Regions from separate parts of the Mesorhizobium sp. ANAO-SY3R2 genome, predicted to be linked through region 2. Evidence: riboswitches for the same ligand, from Rfam matches in the RefSeq annotation. Region 2 holds a riboswitch; each other region holds the start of a gene.
What was found. Region 2 has a riboswitch for cobalamin ahead of ABSY17_RS11100 (DUF1636 family protein). Riboswitches for the same ligand answer to the same signal wherever they lie in the genome.

Region 1 (5,629 bases), 490 kb from region 2:
GCGCCCAGCGCTCCGGCGAAGGCGAAGAGCGGGACGGTGATGGCTCCGAACACCATGCCGGCATGGATCAGCGCCATGATCGCGCCGAAGGCGGCTCCGGAGGATACGCCGAGCAGATGCGGGTCGGCAAGCGGGTTGCGCGTCACCGACTGGAGTGCCGCCCCCACCAGCGCCAGCGAGGCGCCGACTGCCGCGCCCAGGACGACACGCGGTGCGCGCACGTCCCAGACGATGTTCTCGCGGCCGTTCGACCAGACCACCTCGACGCTGCCCGGCATCAGCTTGTGGGCGATCACGCCCCACACCGTTTCGAGCGGAATGGCGACCGGCCCGACGCCTACGGCGAGGACCATGGTGGCGGCCAGCAAGACGGCCAGCCCCGATATCAGGGCCGGCATTGCATGGATCAGGGCGTGCCTTGGCCCTGCGACGAGGTGGCGGTGCGACACGGTCAGTCGGCCCGCATCGCTGCCGCGAGCCGCTTGATGGCTTCGATGTTGCGCGGACCGGGCGTCGCTTCGATGTATTCGAGCACGAAGAAGCGGTTGTTCTTCACGGCGGGAATGTCCTTGAAGGCAGGGTTGGTGCGCATGAATTCGATCTTCTGCTCGGCCGTCACCTCGCCGTAGTTGACGATTACCACCATGTCGGGGTTGCGCTCGATCACCGGCTCCCAGCCGATCTCGGCCCAGCTCGACTCGACATCGTCGGCGATGTTCTTGCCGCCCGCCGCCTCGATGATCGCCGTCGGCATGGCGTAGCGGCCGGCGGTGAACGGCTTTTGCTCGCCGGAATCGTAGAGGAACACGTTGACCGGCTTGTCGAGCTTGGGCAACGTCGCCTGGAAGTCGGAAAGTTCCTTCTCATAGCCCGCTACAAGCTCTTCCGCCTTTTCGCGCACACCGAAGATCGCGCCGAGATTGAGCAGGTCGGCATACATGTCCTGAAGCGTCGACTTGTCCCGCTTCATGATGTGGATGCAGCTCTCGGTCAGCTCGTAGACCGGGATACCGAAGGGGGCGAGTGTTTCGGGGGTGACGTCGCCGCCGACTTTCATGCCGTAGTTCCAGCCGGCGAAGAACAGGTCGGCGTCTGCGCCCAGCAGCACCTCCTTGGTGGGGTATTTGGGCGCCAGTTCCGGCAGCTCGCCGACGCCGGCGCGCAGGCTCTCGTCGAGTGTCTTCCAGCCCGAGATGCCGGTGTAGCCGACCATCCGGTCGGCAAGGCCCAGCACCAGCATCATCTCGGTCAAGTTCACGTCATGCGACACGGCCCGCTGCGGTGCTGCTGCGAAGGTGACATCCCGGTCGCAACTCCTGACGGTGGCGGGAAAGCCGCTTGCTGTGGCGGAGGCGCATGTGGCGAAAAGTGCGGCGGCAAAAATTGACAGGCGCATGTGGGCTCCTTGGGTTGGCGTGGTTAGCGTTCGAGGTGGAAGGAAAAGCGGGGGCGGCCGGTGATCGGGTGGTCGTCGAGGGTAGCGCCGACGGAAAAGCTTTGGCGGATGCGCTCGGGCGTCAGGATGTCGGCCGGCCTGCCGCAGGCCACGGCACGACCGCCGTCCATCACCAGCACGCGGTCGGCATGGGCGGACGCAAGCGCCAGGTCGTGCAAGGAGACGATGACGGTGCAGCCGAGATTGCCGAGCAGTTCCAGCACTTCGAGCTGGTGGCGGATGTCGAGGTGGTTGGTCGGCTCGTCGAGGATCAGAAGGTCGGGCCGCTGTACCAGCGCGCGGGCGATCATCACCCGCTGCTTCTCGCCGCCGGACAGCGAGCCGAAATCGCGCGCTGCGAGCGTGGTGAGACCAAGCAGGGCAAGTGCCGCCTCGACCTGGTCATGGTCGCAGTCTCTGGTGCGAAAGCCCGTCACGTGCGGCGTCAGCCCCAGCTCGACGATCTCGGCAACCGTCAGGCCGAATTCGGAGGCGCTCTCTTGCAGCACCGTGGCGATGCGGCGGGCGCAGTCGCGCGGCTTCATCCGCCAGATGTCGGTGCCGTCCAGCCTGACCGTGCCTGCGGTCGGGCGGTGAAAGCGGTAGAGGCAGCGCAGCAGGCTCGACTTGCCGGCACCATTGGGGCCGACGATGGCCAGCATCTCGCCGGGCGCCACCGAAAGCGTCACCGGTTGAAGGATGGATTTCGAGGCGCGCGGACCCCAGCAGACTCCGTCGAGTTCGAGGAGGGCGGGGGAGGACCCTACAAGGCGGCTAGCAGTCTGGGCGCGGTCGAGCATGCCTTGTCTCCACAAAGGGGTGGAGCAGGCAGAACGATCCGGTAAGCGCGCCGGTACCGCAAAAGGCAGTCGCAACCATCAGCATCTCCGCGGCACACCCCGGCCGGTTGAGTTAATCGGATGATGGCAGGTCTCCTGGCTTGCGGGTGATCGCGCCTCGGGACCTTCCCGGCCTTGCGGCCAGTGGCATATTCCCGACTTGCTATCCGCTTACAGTTGCGGGGGCAGCCACGGTTTTGCGCCCGAAGGCAACGCACCGTGTTCCCATTTTAATCCACTGCCGATTCGGCAGCTGGAACCATCACCTCGTGGCTAGACGAACGTCGGGCGGCTGGCAAGGCACCGCAGGTCGCCCACGATCAGGCGCGGTCCGGAGGTATAAAAAAGGGGCGCCAGAAGGCGCCCCGTCCGATGTCGAAGTCGTGCGACCTCAGTTCTTCTTCGGTAGCTTGTAGGCGACGACGTAGTCGCCGCGGTCGGGCGACTGGCGTGCGCCGCCGGCCGAGATGACCACGTACTGCGTTCCGCTTTCGGGCGAAACGAAGGTCATCGGCGTGGCCTGGGCGCCCACCGGCAGACGACCCCTCCACAGCTCCTCGCCGGTTTCCACGTCGAGGGCGCGCAGATAGTAGTCCTGCGTGCCGGCGTAGAAGACGACGCCACCCGAAGTGGCGATCGGACCACCCAGCGTCGGCATGCCGATCGGGATCTGCAGGCCGGTCTTTATGCCCAGCGGGCCGGTATCCTCAAGCGTACCTGCCGGAACCTGCCAGACGATCTGGCGGGTCTTGAGGTCGATGCCGGTGAAGGTGCCGTAGGGCGGCTGGTGGCAGGGAACGCCGAGCGGCGACATGAAGGCTTTCTTCATCGCGCCATAGGGCGTGCCCTTCTGCTGCGACAGGCCGTCATGAGCGGCCGAGCCTTCGTACTTGTCGGTCTCCTCGCGCGGCAGCAACTGCGCGATCTGCGGCATGCGGATGTCGTTGACGATCATCAGCCCGCGGGCCTCGTCGATCGCCGCACTGCCCCAGTTCATGCCGCCATAGTAGCCCGGGAAGATGATCGAGCGCGTCCGGCCGGTGGGCGTGAACTCGCCCTCGTAGCGCAACTTCTTGAACTCGATGCGGCAGTAGAGCTGGTCGTAGGGCGTGGCACCCCACATCCGTGCCTCGGTGAAGGGCTCGGTGCCGATGGTCGGCATGCCCACCGAATAAGGCTGCGTCGGCGACAGGAAGTCCTCCGGCACGCCGCCGGTCTGCGGCACCGGGCGCTCCTCGACCTCGGCGATCGGCTTGCCGTCGCGGCGGTCGAGCATGAAGATCTGCCCGCGCTTGGTGAGCTGGATCAGCGCCGGCACCGTGCCGCCCTTGCCGTCCGGCACGTCGTAGAGTGCGGGCTGGGCAGGAACGTCGTAGTCCCAGATGTCGTGATGGACGGTCTGGAACTTCCAGCGCTCGCGGCCGGTGGCGATGTCCAGGGCGACGACCGAGGCGGTGTAGTCCTCGGCTGCCTTCGAGCGATGCGCGCCGAAGAAGTCCGGCGTTGCGTTGCCGGTCGGCAGGTAGACGAGGCCGAGGGCGTCGTCATAGGCCGGCGTCGTCCAGACGTTGGGCGTGCCGCGCGTGTAGCTCTCGCCTTCCGGCGGCAGGTTGGTGATCGCGGGGTTGCCGAGATCCCAGGCCCAGACCAGTTCGCCGGTGCGGGCCGAGAACGCACGGACTGCGCCCGAAGGCTCGCCGGTCTCGACATTGTCCCACACCCAGCCGCCGACCATGATCAGGTCGCGCATGACGGTGGGGGCGGAGGTCTGGAAGTAGAAGCCGTCCTTGACCTCGCCCATGCCCTGCTTGAGGTCGACGATGCCGCCATTGCCAAAATCCTGGCATAACTCGCCGGTCTTGGCGTCGAGCTGGATCATGCGCGCGTCGATGGTGGTCATGACGATGCGTGCGGCACAAGCGTTCGATGCGGCGACCACAGGTGTGGCTGGCGCTTCCGGTGCGGCCGGTGCGGCGGTGCCGTCGGTGGTTGCTACAGGTTCTGCAGCGGCGGTGGCGACTGCGTCGGCCGGAGCGGGTGCTTCAGCCTGAACAGGAGCCGGACCCGGAACGTAGTAGCTCACGCCGCGGCAACGCTGCCAAAGCGGCCCTTTTGCCTTGGGATCGAACTTCCACTTCACTTCGCCCGTATCGGGGTCGAGGGCATGCACGATGTTGTTGGGCGAGCAGGTGTAGAGCGTGTCGCCGACGAAGAGCGGCGTGCTCTGGTCCTGTGCGCTACCCTGCGGCGTGTCGCCGGAGCGGAACGTCCAGGCGACCTCGAGACCGGCGACATTGTCGCGATTGATCTGGTCGATCGGTGCGTAGCGCGTGCCGGCCGGCGTGCGGCCATAATGGCTCCAGTCGGCAGCCTCTGCCGCCGATGCCGGCGTGGCAGGCGCGGTCTCTGCCTTGGCGACGGCGTTGCGCGTCACGCCATGCGGGGCAAAGGCGTAAATGCCGGTCGCGGCAAGCGCTGCCGTCAAAAGGCCGGCGAGGGCGAACGGCGCGCGCTTGCGCGAACCGAGTAGCGGTGCCAGCAGCAGCGCGGGAATGGCGATGACGGCGGGTGCGACGAGGCGCGGGATCAGCGGCCAGAATTCGAGGCCGGATTCCCAGAGCGCCCAGACAACGGTCGCCAGGAACACGAAGCCGTAAAGCCACAGGCCGGACTTGCGGCGCATCGCGTACAGGATGCCCGAGGCGATCACGCCGAGGCCGGCGAGCGCGTAGTACCAGGAGCCGCCAAGGCCGATCAGCTGGATGCCGCCATAGACCAGCGGCAGGCCCACGATCACCATGATCAGGCCAAAAAGCGCAAGCGGCCATCGGCCACCAGGCTTTGGAGTACTTTCTTGAGACATGTCGATTACTCGCAAATTTGATCTTTGTTCGCCGCGGTACGCCTGGCGATTGCTTTGGGAGGAAGCCGTGATGCCAACCGTTGCGGTCAATGCTTGTCGATTTTCAGCGCAGGTTGCCAAGCAGACCCTAGGTGCAGAAAATATGATCGCATCCTAATAGGTAGTATGTTATCTTGTTTGTAATGTCCAAGGAAACATCCGATCGTCAACTGATAGGTCAACTCCTGCTTTCCGTGGCGCGGCTTTGGCGTGCTGCCGCCGACAGGGCGCTGGACGATTGCGGGCTTTCCCATGCCTCGGCCATGCCGCTGCTGGCGCTCTCCCGGCTCGGCGACAACGCTCGCCAGGGGGTGATTGCCGAGCATCTCGGACTCGAGGGACCATCTCTGGTACGCATCGTAGATCTGCTGTTGGCCGAGCAACTCGTGACGCGCAGGGAAGACCCTCTCGACCGGCGGGCCAAGATCCTCACGCTGACCGAACTTGGGCGCG
Region 2 (5,629 bases):
GACTCGGTCAGTGCCGTGGTCCGCGCACACTACATGCCGCTTTATTCGCGCCTCGGGCCCTACCCCATGGCGCTGCTCGACGAGGCGATGCAGTCGCGCAAGCGCCTGACATTCGAATACTGGGCGCATGAAGCCTCGCTGCTGCCGCTCGACACCTGGCCTCTGATGCGCTGGCGCATGGAACGCGCCGCCAATCACGACGGCATGTATGGCGGCCTGACCAAATTCGGCCGCGACAACAAAACCTATATCGACGAGATTTTTCGCCAGGTCGTCGATCGCGGGCCGATCGCCGCGTCCGACATAGAAGGAGCGAAAGGCTCCGGCGGCTGGTGGGGCTGGAGCCGCGAAAAACACGCCTTCGAATGGCTGTTCTGGGCCGGCCGCATCACCACCCATTCGCGCCGCGGCTTCGAGCGGCTCTATGATCTGCCCGAGCGCGTGCTGCCGGCGGCCATATATGATCGCCCCGTTCCTGCCCCGGCCGATGCCCAGCGCGAACTGCTGCGAATCTCCGCCCGCGCCCATGGCGTGGCGACCGCCGCCTGTTTGCGCGATTACTTCCGCCTGTCCCCAGCCGACATGAAAGGCCGCATCGAAGAACTGGTCGATTCGAGCGAACTGATTCCCGTGCGCGTCGAGGGCTGGGACAGGCAGGCCTATCTGCATGCCGAGGCGCGCATTCCGCGCAAGGTGCAGGCACGCGCGCTACTCGCGCCATTCGATCCGCTGGTCTTCGAACGTTCCCGCGCCGAAAGCCTGTTCGGCTTCCGCTATCGCATCGAAATCTACACGCCGGCGGAAAAGCGCCAGTACGGCTATTATGTGCTGCCGTTCCTGCTCGGCGAGCGCATCGTCGCCCGTATCGACCTCAAGGCCGACCGGCCGGCAGGCGTCCTGCGCGTCCATGCCGCCTATTCAGAGCCCTGCGCCCCATCGGAAACGGCTGCCGAACTCCATGAAGAACTGGAGCAGATGCGCGCCTGGCTCGGCCTCGAACGCATTGAGGTAACGCCAGCCGGCGACCTCGGGCCGGCGCTTCGCGACATTGCGGGTCGCTCGCTTGCGTTGACTCCTCCCCTCACGAAAGCCTAAATCGCCATCAGACGGTCCTTCGCCCGCAACGGCGGAGGCTAAGAGGGAATGCGGTGCGGCGCTTTGGCGTCAAATCCGCGGCTGTCCCCGCAACTGTAAGCGACGAGCCAAGGCCGGTAACCACTGGGATGTACTCCCGGGAAGGCGGTGCGAAGGCGACGACTCGCGAGCCAGGAGACCTGCCGTCTGCAACATTGATCCGATCGCCTGGCGGGTGTCCCAGGCAAGGAGCCTGGTATTTTGGAACTCGACGACAATCCCTCGGTCGAAATTGGGGACGCATCCAGCGGTGACGCCGACACGCGCGCAGCTGCGGTGACGATTCTCGTCTGCTCGTCCTGCCGCGACGAAACCGGCTCGGATGCGCATCCCCGCGCCGGCACCCGACTGGCCGAAGATGCCAGGCTTGCGGCCAGCGGCGAAAATATCGCCGTGCGCAGCGTCGAGTGTCTCGGCAATTGCAAGCGCCGCCTGAGTGCGGCCCTCATTCGCAATGGTTCGTGGAGCTACGTCTTCGGCGATCTCAGGGTCACATCGGGCGAAGACCTCGTCACCGGGGCAAAACTCTTTTCCACCTCGACCGATGGCCTGATCCCGTGGCGCGGCCGTCCCGACAGTCTCAAGCGCGGCCTCATCGCGCGCATCCCCCCACTTGCACTCATCAAGGAAAACAAATGACCGCCTCCGTCGAACGCGTTCCCTGCACCGTCGTCACCGGCTTTCTCGGCGCCGGCAAGACGACGCTGATCCGCAACCTGCTCGAAAATTCGAAGGGCAAGCGCCTCGCCATCATCGTCAACGAGTTCGGCGATGTCGGCATCGACGGCGAAATCCTGAAGGGTTGCGGCATCGACACCTGTCCAGAAGAAAACATCGTAGAACTGGCCAATGGCTGCATCTGCTGCACCGTGGCTGATGATTTCGTGCCCGCGCTCGACCAGATCCTGGCACGCACGCCGCGCGTCGACCACATCCTGATCGAGACCTCCGGCCTCGCACTGCCCAAGCCGCTGGTCCAGGCCTTCCAATGGCCGTCCGTCAAGAGCCGCGTCACCGTCGACGGTGTCATCGCCGTGGTCGACGGTGCAGCACTCGCGGACGGCAAGGTCGCTTCCGACATGGACGCGCTCGCCGCCCAGCGTAGCGCCGATGATTCGCTCGACCATGACGATCCGGTCGAGGAGGTGTTCGAGGACCAGGTCGCCTGCGCCGACCTCATCATTCTGTCGAAGAGCGATCTGCTCGACGCCAACGGCCATGCCCGCGCCAACGCCATCATCGGCGAGCACCTTGCGCGCGCGGTCAAGATCGTGCCGACAGCACTCGGCAAGGTCGATCCCTCCGTTCTGCTCGGCCTCGGCCTCGCCGTCGAGGACGACATCGAAAATCGCAAGACCCATCACGACGGCGCTTTCGACCACGAGCACGACGACTTCGACACCTTCGTCATCGATATCCCCTCGATCGCCCATCCCGATGAACTGGCCAAGCGCGTCGCCACCGCAGCCGAAGAAGAAAACGTGCTGCGCGTGAAGGGCTTCGTCGAGGTCGGCGGCAAGCCGATGCGCCTGCTGGTCCAGGCCGTCGGCCCGCGCGTCAACCACTATTACGACCGCGCCTGGACGGCCGAGGACGACCGCCGCTCGCGCCTGGTCGTGATCGGTCTCAAGGGGCTCGACCGCCCGGCCATCGAGCGCATTCTGGTAGGCTAGGCCGGATGCACATCCTCACCACCACCTCCGCCTCGCTCGACGATCTCATCGAGCCAGTCGATCTGCGGCAGCAGCCGGCGGATGTGGTGGCGCTGTCCTTCACCGACAGCGACCTGGCCGGCCTCGCCAGCGCCTGGAAGGCTGACGCCGAACGCCTCCCCTCGATGCGTCTCGCCAGCCTGCGCGACCTCAGGCATCCAATGTCGGTCGATCTCTGGATCGATAGCGTGGCTGCGCACGCCAAGGTGATTCTGGTTCGCATCCTCGGCGGCTATGACTGGTGGCGCTACGGCTGCGACCGGCTTGCCGCAATCGCGCGTGAAAAAGGCATCGCGCTCGCCCTGTTGCCCGGCGAAAGCCATGTCGCCGATATCAGGCTGATCGAGGGCTCGACCTTGCCGCACGCCGAACTCGACGCGTTGCTTGGCTATTTCCGACAGGGCGGGCCGGAGAACATGAAGGCGCTGGTCGCGCGGCTCGCGGGGCTGGCTGGTGGCAGCTGCACCGCAGTCGCGCCGGTGTCCGTGCCGAAAGCGGGTTTCTACGGTCCGGCCCGGGGCGTGATCGAAGCGCCAGCCCTTTACCTCCCCTCTTGTGGGCAGGGTAACACCCCTATCGTCCCGATCATCTTCTACCGCTCGATGTTGCTGGCCGCCGATGTCGCGCCCATCGATGCGCTGGTCGAAGCGCTGAGGGCACAAGGCCTGCGCCCTGCTCCGATCTTCGTGTCGAGCCTGAAAGACAAGGAATCGCTCGCCTTCGTCGAGAAGGCGCTTTCGCAACTCGCCCCCTCGGCCATCGTCACCGCCACAGCCTTCGCGGCAGGCGCCGAGCCTAGTGCCGAAACCCTGTTCGACCGCGCCGGCGTCCCCGTGTTCCAGGTTATCGTCGCCACCACCCGCCGCGAGGCATGGAAGGGCAGTCCGCGTGGGTTGGCCCCCGCCGATCTTGCCATGCATGTCGTCATGCCCGAACTCGATGGCCGCATCCTTGCCGGCGCCATCTCCTTCAAGGCGGAGAGCGAACTCGATCCCGCACTTGGCTTCCGCGCCGTCGTCAACCGACCTGAGTTGGACCGCGTAGAGCAGGTCGCTACCCGCATCGCCGCCCACCTGCGCTTGCAGCGCGCGCCGCGCGACAAACGCAAGCTCGCGATCCTCATCCCCGACTATCCCAGTGCCCCCGGGCGCACCGGCTACGCCGTAGGCCTCGACGTGCCCAATAGCGTGCTGGCCATGCTGCACGACCTGAAGGAAGCGGGTTATGCGGTTGAACGGATTCCCGAAACTCCGCGCGCACTGCTCGACCTGATCGAGGCCGGCGGGCATGGCCTGGCGCTTGAAGACTATGAGGTCATTTCCTCGGAATTGCCCGCCGAAGCACGTGAGACCATACTGTCCGCTTGGGGCCCGCCGAAGGCGGAGGCAACGGACAATATGTTTCCCTTCCGCGCCGCGACCTTCGGCAATGTCACGGTGGCCCTTGCCCCCGATCGCGGCCGCTCGGCCGACCGCCGCGCCGATTACCACGACCCGTCGCTGCCGCCGCGCCATACGCTGCTCGCCTTCGGACTGTGGCTGCAGAAGTCGCTCGGCATCCACGCGATCATCCATGTCGGGGCGCATGGCACGCTCGAATGGCTGCCGGGCAAGACGGTCGCTCTGAGCCAGACCTGCTTCCCCGAGATCGTCACCGGTTCACTGCCGGTGATCTATCCCTTCATCGTCTCCAATCCTGGCGAAGCCGCCCAGGCCAAGCGCCGCATTGCCGCCGTGACCCTCGGCCATTTGCCACCGCCGCTTACCGCTGCCGGACTCGACGAAAACCAGCACAGGCTCGAGCGACTGGTCGACGAATATGCCCAAGCCGACGGTCTCGACCGTCGCCGCCGCGACCGGCTGGCCAGGCTGATCGTCGAGACGGCGGCACAAACCGGCCTTGCCGCCGAGGCCGGCGTCGCCAGGACCGACGCACCTGACGAAGCGTTGCGCCGCATCGATGCCTGGCTCTGCGACCTCAAGGATTTCGCCATCAAGGACGGCCTGCATATCTATGGCCGCGCCATTGACGGCGAGGCCGACGCGATGCGCCGTCTGAGTGCTGCTGGAGAACGGGATGGGCTGATCGCCGCCCTCGACGGTCGCCACGTCAAGGCCGGGCCATCAGGCGCGCCAGCACGCGGCCGCACCGACGTTCTGCCGACGGGGCGCAACCTGTTCACCTCCGACCCGCGCACCATGCCGACGCCGACGGCTTTCGATCTCGGCAAGGCAGCCAGCGACGAGATCATGCGCAGCTATCTGCAGGGCCACGGCGAATGGCCGCGCGCACTGGTCATCGACTTGTGGGGCAGCGCCTCCTTGCGCACCGGCGGCGAGGAGATCGCGCAAGGGTTGGCGCTGATGGGCTGCCGGCCGCAATGGGACGCCGCCACCGGCCGCGTTACCGGCATCGAAGTGCTGCCGCCGGCAGCGCTCGGCCGCCCGCGCGTCGACGTTACCTGGCGCATATCTGGCCTGTTCCGCGACATGTTCCCGACCCAGATCGCATTGATCGACGCCGCTGCGCGCGCAGTTGCCGCCCGCGACGAGGACGATTCGGAAAACCCGCTCGCCGCCAGCGCCCGCGCAGCCGGCAGGATCGAGCCGCGCATCTTCGGCTCCTCGCCCGGAACTTACGGCGCGGGCCTCGAAGACCTGCTTTCCAGCGGCGACTGGAGCGCGCGGGAAGACCTCGGCCGCGCCTACCTCGACGCAGCCTCTCATGCCTATGGCGGCGCCGAGGGCGAAGGCATCTCCGCGCCGGGCGCCTTTGCCGGCCGT
Region 3 (5,629 bases), 690 kb from region 2:
ATGCGTGAAATGGTCGAGCTTTACGCCGAGACCGGCAACAACATCGTCGCCGTGCAGGAGTGCGATCCGGCCGAGGCGCACAAATATGGCATCGTCGGCAAGGGCAGGGCGGTTCACACCGGCTTCGAGATCGAAGGCATGGTGGAGAAGCCGAAGCCCGGCACCGCGCCGTCGAACTTGTATATCAATGGCCGCTACATCCTGCAGCCGGAGATTTTCGACCTACTGGCCAAGCAGGAGCGCGGCGCGGGCGACGAGATCCAGCTCACCGACGCGATGCTGAAGCTCGAGAAGACCCAGCACTTCTACGGCTACCACTATCGCGGCCGGACCTTCGACTGCGGCTCGCCGGAAGGCTTCGTCGAGGCAAATGTCGCTTTCGCGCTGTCGCGCACCGATCTCAATGCGCATATGGCAGACGTGATCGAAGGCCTGTTGCGCGAGACGAAGGCCCGCCGCTAACCGATTGCCATGTCGCCCGCGCGCCGGTTTTGGACGCGCGGGGGGTGGCATCGTGCCCTGCCGGCCTCTAAAGACGGTCCGCTAGGTGCCCGCAGCAATGCGGGAGAATCGGGAACACGGTGAAAATCCGTGGCGTGCCCAACGCTGTATGAGGGACCGCATCGGCAAGTGCCACTGTTCGCAGGAGCGGGAAGGTGCTGTTGCGGGTTGAACTCGAGCCAGAAGACCGGCCTGGCAGAAATGGTCCACCGCATGGTCAGGCGGGCGGACGCCGTTTCTATCGCAAGGGGACACGCGATGCCGGCCACCAACAATCATGCAAGCCGTGGGTCATTCGACGCTGCGGCCCAGGACGCCGTCTACCGGGCAATCTTCACACGCCGCGACGTGCGCAGCCATTTCCTGCCCGATCCGCTCGACGACGAAGTGCTGGCGCGGCTGCTGCTTGCCGCCCATCACGCGCCTTCGGTCGGCTTCATGCAGCCATGGAATTTCATCGTCATCCGCGATCTGGCGCGTCGGCAACAGGTCCGCGACCTGTTCTTTGACGCTCGCCGGCAGGAGGTCGAGCATATCGGCGCGGATCGACAGGCGCTCTATCGCAAGCTCAAGCTCGAAGGCATCTGCGAAAGCCCGCTCAACCTTGTTGTCACCTGCGACCGCAGCCGCTCGGAAAACTCGCCGCTCGGTCGCTGGCACAACCCGGAGATGGACCTCTACAGCACCGTCTGTGCGGTGCAGAATTTCTGGCTGGCGGCGCGTGCCGAAGGCGTCGGCGTTGGCTGGGTCAGCATCATCGACCGGGAGGCGCTGAAGCAATTGCTCGCCATTCCCGATCACGCCGTACCGGTCGCCTATCTCTGCGTCGGGCGCGTATCCGAGTTCGCGCCAAAGCCTGATCTCGAGCGGCACGGCTGGGGTAGCAGGCTGCCGCTGGCAGATCTCATCATGAGCGAGGTCTTTGCCGGGGTGGGGGAGGAGCCTCTCAAGCGCATCGCCGCCGGCATGGCGCCATCAGCGGTTTAGCGCTGCACATTCACGCCGAGGAAGATGCTGTTGGTCGTGCTGTCGCGGCCGGGCAGCGTGCTGTTCATCGTTTCGTGGCGCAGCCGGCCGGTAAGCCCTGCATAGCGGCTGAGCCACCAGGTCAGGCCGGCTTCGGCGGTCAGGCCCAATTCGTGGTCGCCGGTGCCGGGATAATCACGCCAGCCTAGGCCCACCGTCGCCAGGCCGGTCAGGTCGGCGCGCATCTGGCGCTCGACGCCGAGGCGGCCGGCATAGAGCACCGAGCCGCTTTCGCCTGGTGTCGTCGAACCCTCGACACCAGTGGTGCCATTGAGGCGGACGATGGTGCCGCGCAGGGGTGACCATCTGAGGTCGGCGGCAACGGTCGCCGCGGAGACGGTGTTCAGGCGGTCGTCGTCGAAATTCTCCGACATCCAGCCGGCAGAAAGCTCGCCGCCGAATTTCTCCCCCATGTCGAGCTCGACGCCGGCGCGGACGCCCACCACGTTCGAAGAGCGTTCGAACCCGGCGGTGTCGAACGTCTGGTCGTAGATGCGGCGGCCATATTCGACCTCGCCAAATGGTGTTATGGCCGGCGACAGCTCGTAGCCCAAGCGGAACGTCCCGGCATAGAGCGTGGAGTTGCGGTCCTTCTGCGACAGCGTGGCGCCGCCGGGCAGGTCGGCGTTGCCGTAAATCTCGCTGGTGGCTTCGCCGGCCAGGCCGAGGCGAAGATTGCCGATATCTTTTTCCAGCCCCAGTGCGGCGTCGATGGTCTGCAGTGTCGCGCGCTCGGCCGGGCCGGCGATGACGACGGGCGAAGTCGCCGATTCCGGGCTGACAGTGTAGGCGAGCCCGCCGGTGGCACGGAGATCGTCGGCAAACTCCAGCTCCAGGGCGCCGTCGATGCCGCCGGCTAGATCCTTCACCTCCTGGCCGGACAGCGTTCTGCGGAAGCCGCCATAGGCATTGATGGTCGCCGAATGGGTCTCCCAGTCGGACGCCGCATTCAGCCGCACAGTGGTTTCCGACAGCACGGCTGACTGACCGTTGGCGCTCGAATTGGCGTTGGAGGTCGCGACGATGCCCTGTTCCAGGCCCGACCTGAGCACGAAGCTGCCCAGGCGGATGCCGACGGCCTCGAACGGGTTTTCGTCAGGCTGTCGCTGGCGCGCCTCGATGGCGCCTTGGCGCACCGATTCCGGACCCTGCCCGCCCTGAAGCTCGGAATCGACCGGGCCCTGGCGAACGACGGCGGTCATGATGTCGTCCGTTTCGACCGGGTTGGCTGGCCGCGCGGCCGCTGCCCCGGGCGGCGACATCAGCCGCAGGCGCGCCTCTTCCGCACGCTGGCGTGCGGTTGTCGCCGGGCGAATCGGTGCGGCTGGTGTGTCAAAATTGCTCTCCGCGCCCGGCGGTTCGCTGAACAGGGTGCTCGAATTTCCTGGCTGGTCGGGAACTGCGCCAGCGCTCACTGGCTGGTAGGTCGCCGGCGGATTTTGGCTGCCCGCTTCTGCCGCTTCGGCCTCCGCAGCGCGCCTTTCCCGCAACATTTGTCCGAGCAGCAGATGGCTCACCGCGCTTTCGGTGACCGTACCGCGCAGGCCGGCTTCCTGGGCGTGCAAAAATGCGGCACAGGACAGTGTCGCCGCGCTTGCCGTTGCCAGCAACACGCAGATTCGCGCACCTCTCCAGTGTCCATTTCGCTTCGGCCAGACCCGCGCCATCGTCACCACTGCTTCGCCGGCGCTTGGGCGCCGCACTTACCAACTGGTAAATGGCCGTGGTTAACGGAGCGTTTCCGGCACCGGCCGGGGCCCGATGCCGGGTCGATAATGATGGACAGAAATCGTCCGAAACGCTAACGCATGCGCCATGCACGCTGGATCTCTGAAAAAAGAGCCGGACCGGCAGGCGTCGATCGCCTCCGCGCTCCGCACCGTCACCACCGAGCAGGTCGGGGTCGCCGCCCTCGTGGCCGCGCTCGAAGGCCCATTGGCCGATCCCTTCGCCGAAGCGGTATCGATTCTCGCCCAGATCAAGGGGCGCGCCATCATTACCGGCGTCGGCAAGAGCGGCCATATCGGCAAGAAGGTGGCAGCCACCCTCGCGTCGACAGGAACGCCGTCCTATTTCGTCCATCCGGCCGAAGCCATCCATGGCGACCTCGGCATGATCACCAGCGACGACGCCATCGTCGCCATCTCATGGTCTGGCGAGACGGCCGAGCTCAAGGGCATCGTCGGTTATTCGCGCCGCTTCTCGATCCCGCTGATCGCCATCACATCTGGCGAGACCTCGGCGCTGGCGCGCCAGTCGGATGCTGTCCTGTTGCTGCCGCGCACGCCTGAGGCTTGCCCGCACGGGCTCGCGCCAACCACCTCGACCCTGCTGCAGCTGGTCATGGGTGACGCGTTGGCAGTGGCGCTGCTCGAGGCGCGCGGCTTCACCGCCGATCACTTCCGCACCTTCCACCCCGGCGGCCAGCTCGGCGCAAGCCTGATGCCGATCGGCGAACTGATGCACAGCGGCGACAAGATGCCGGTGGTCGCCATCGGCACCAAGATGCCCGAGGCGGTCCGGACGCTGGCGCAGAAGCGCTTCGGCTGCGTCTGCGTGGTCGATGCCGAGGGCAAGCTCGCCGGCATCGTCACCGACGGTGACCTGTCGCGCAATCTCCACCGCAACCTGGCCGAGACCAGTGTCGAGGAGATCATGACGACGCAGCCCAGGACCGTGCCGCGCCAGATGCTGGCGGGGGCGGCGATCGCCATCCTTAACGAGCACAATATCGGCGCGCTGATCGTGGTCGAGGGCGACCGCCCGGTCGGCCTCGTGCACTTCCACGACCTTCTCAGGATTGGCGCGGCCTGATCAGACGGGTTCCACCACCAGCTCCAGATCGGCAGCATCGGCGCCGGTGACGCGAACCCGCGTGCCCGCTGGCAGGTCGGGCCCGGTGACCCGCCATGTCGTGTCGCCGAGCTTGATGCGGCCACGGCCTTCTCGGATCGGCTCGGTCAGCGTCGCCGTGCGCCCGATCATCTGGGCGCCGCGCCGGTTGAGCAGCGGTTGATCGGAATCATCGCCATTGTTGCGGACGATCCGCTTGCCGACATAGGCGGAGGCGAGCGCCAGCACGAGGAAAACGAGAACCTGGACCTGCCAGGTCCACGGCGCCCAGTCCCAGAGCTGGAGCGACAGCGTCCCCGTCAGCAGGGCGGCGATGCCGATCCACAACATGAAGACGCCGGGCGCAAAAATCTCCAGGATCAGCAGGACGAAGCCCAGCAGCATCCAGTTCCACGGCCCGAGTTCGGCGACGATGCCCGCGATCATGTGCGCGTCCTTGGTGTCAGTTCTGTTCCGGCGGGATTCGCGGCGGCCGCGACGACGAACGCTGCGCGCCGGCGGTGCCCTCGCTCCTGAAGACCTCCTTGGCGATCTCGCCGATGCCGCCCAGCGTGCCGATCAGCGACGATGCTTCCATCGGCATCAGCACGACCTTGCTGTTCGGAGCCGAGCCGATCTTGGCCAGGGCCTCGGTGTATTTCTGGGCCACGAAGTAGTTGATCGCCTGGACGTCGCCCTTGGCGATCGCCTCCGACACCACTTGCGTGGCGCGCGCTTCGGCCTCGGCGGCGCGTTCGCGTGCTTCGGCATCGCGGAAGGCGGCTTCCTTGCGGCCTTCGGCTTCGAGCACCTGGGCTGCCTTCAGGCCCTCGGCCTCGAGGATCTGGGCGCGCTTGTTGCGTTCGGCCATCATCTGGCGGGCCATCGACTCGACCAGGTTGGCCGGTGGGTTGATGTCCTTGATCTCGACGCGGGTGACCTTGATGCCCCACGGATGCGCGGCCTCGTCGACGACGCGCAGCAGGCGCTCGTTGATGGCATCGCGGTTCGACAGCAATTCGTCGAGGTCCATCGAGCCCATCACGGTGCGGATGTTGGTCATGGTCAGGTTGAGGATGGCGTTCTGCAGGCCCGCCACCTGGTAGGCGGCCTGCGGCGCGCTCAGCACCTGGTAGAAGGCGACGCCGTCGACCGCGACGATGGCGTTGTCGCGGGTGATCACCTCCTGGGTCGGCACGTCGAGCACCTGCTCCATCATGTTCATCTTGGCGCCGATGCGGTCGATGAAGGGGATGATCAGGTTGAGGCC

Region 1: another riboswitch for cobalamin. It lies ahead of ABSY17_RS08705 (ABC transporter ATP-binding protein); the one in region 2 lies ahead of ABSY17_RS11100 (DUF1636 family protein).
Region 3: another riboswitch for cobalamin. It lies ahead of bluB (5,6-dimethylbenzimidazole synthase); the one in region 2 lies ahead of ABSY17_RS11100 (DUF1636 family protein).

The regions. Positions count from the first base shown of each region.
Region 1 is NZ_CP159955.1:816,699-822,327, forward strand. Features, by position in the region: gene ABSY17_RS08695 (FecCD family ABC transporter permease) at 1-398, opposite strand, end outside; gene ABSY17_RS08700 (ABC transporter substrate-binding protein) at 452-1,396, opposite strand; gene ABSY17_RS08705 (ABC transporter ATP-binding protein) at 1,420-2,235, opposite strand; cobalamin riboswitch at 2,343-2,553, opposite strand; gene ABSY17_RS08710 (membrane-bound PQQ-dependent dehydrogenase, glucose/quinate/shikimate family) at 2,666-5,137, opposite strand; gene ABSY17_RS08715 (MarR family winged helix-turn-helix transcriptional regulator) at 5,320-5,629, shown strand, end outside.
Region 2 is NZ_CP159955.1:1,311,464-1,317,092, reverse strand. Features, by position in the region: gene ABSY17_RS11105 (winged helix-turn-helix domain-containing protein) at 1-1,095, shown strand, start outside; cobalamin riboswitch at 1,091-1,297, shown strand; gene ABSY17_RS11100 (DUF1636 family protein) at 1,336-1,773, shown strand; gene cobW (cobalamin biosynthesis protein CobW) at 1,770-2,807, shown strand; gene cobN (cobaltochelatase subunit CobN) at 2,813-5,629, shown strand, end outside.
Region 3 is NZ_CP159955.1:621,263-626,891, forward strand. Features, by position in the region: gene galU (UTP--glucose-1-phosphate uridylyltransferase GalU) at 1-462, shown strand, start outside; cobalamin riboswitch at 529-712, shown strand; gene bluB (5,6-dimethylbenzimidazole synthase) at 760-1,488, shown strand; gene ABSY17_RS07765 (outer membrane beta-barrel protein) at 1,485-3,140, opposite strand; gene ABSY17_RS07770 (SIS domain-containing protein) at 3,343-4,341, shown strand; gene ABSY17_RS07775 (NfeD family protein) at 4,342-4,806, opposite strand; gene ABSY17_RS07780 (SPFH domain-containing protein) at 4,823-5,629, opposite strand, start outside.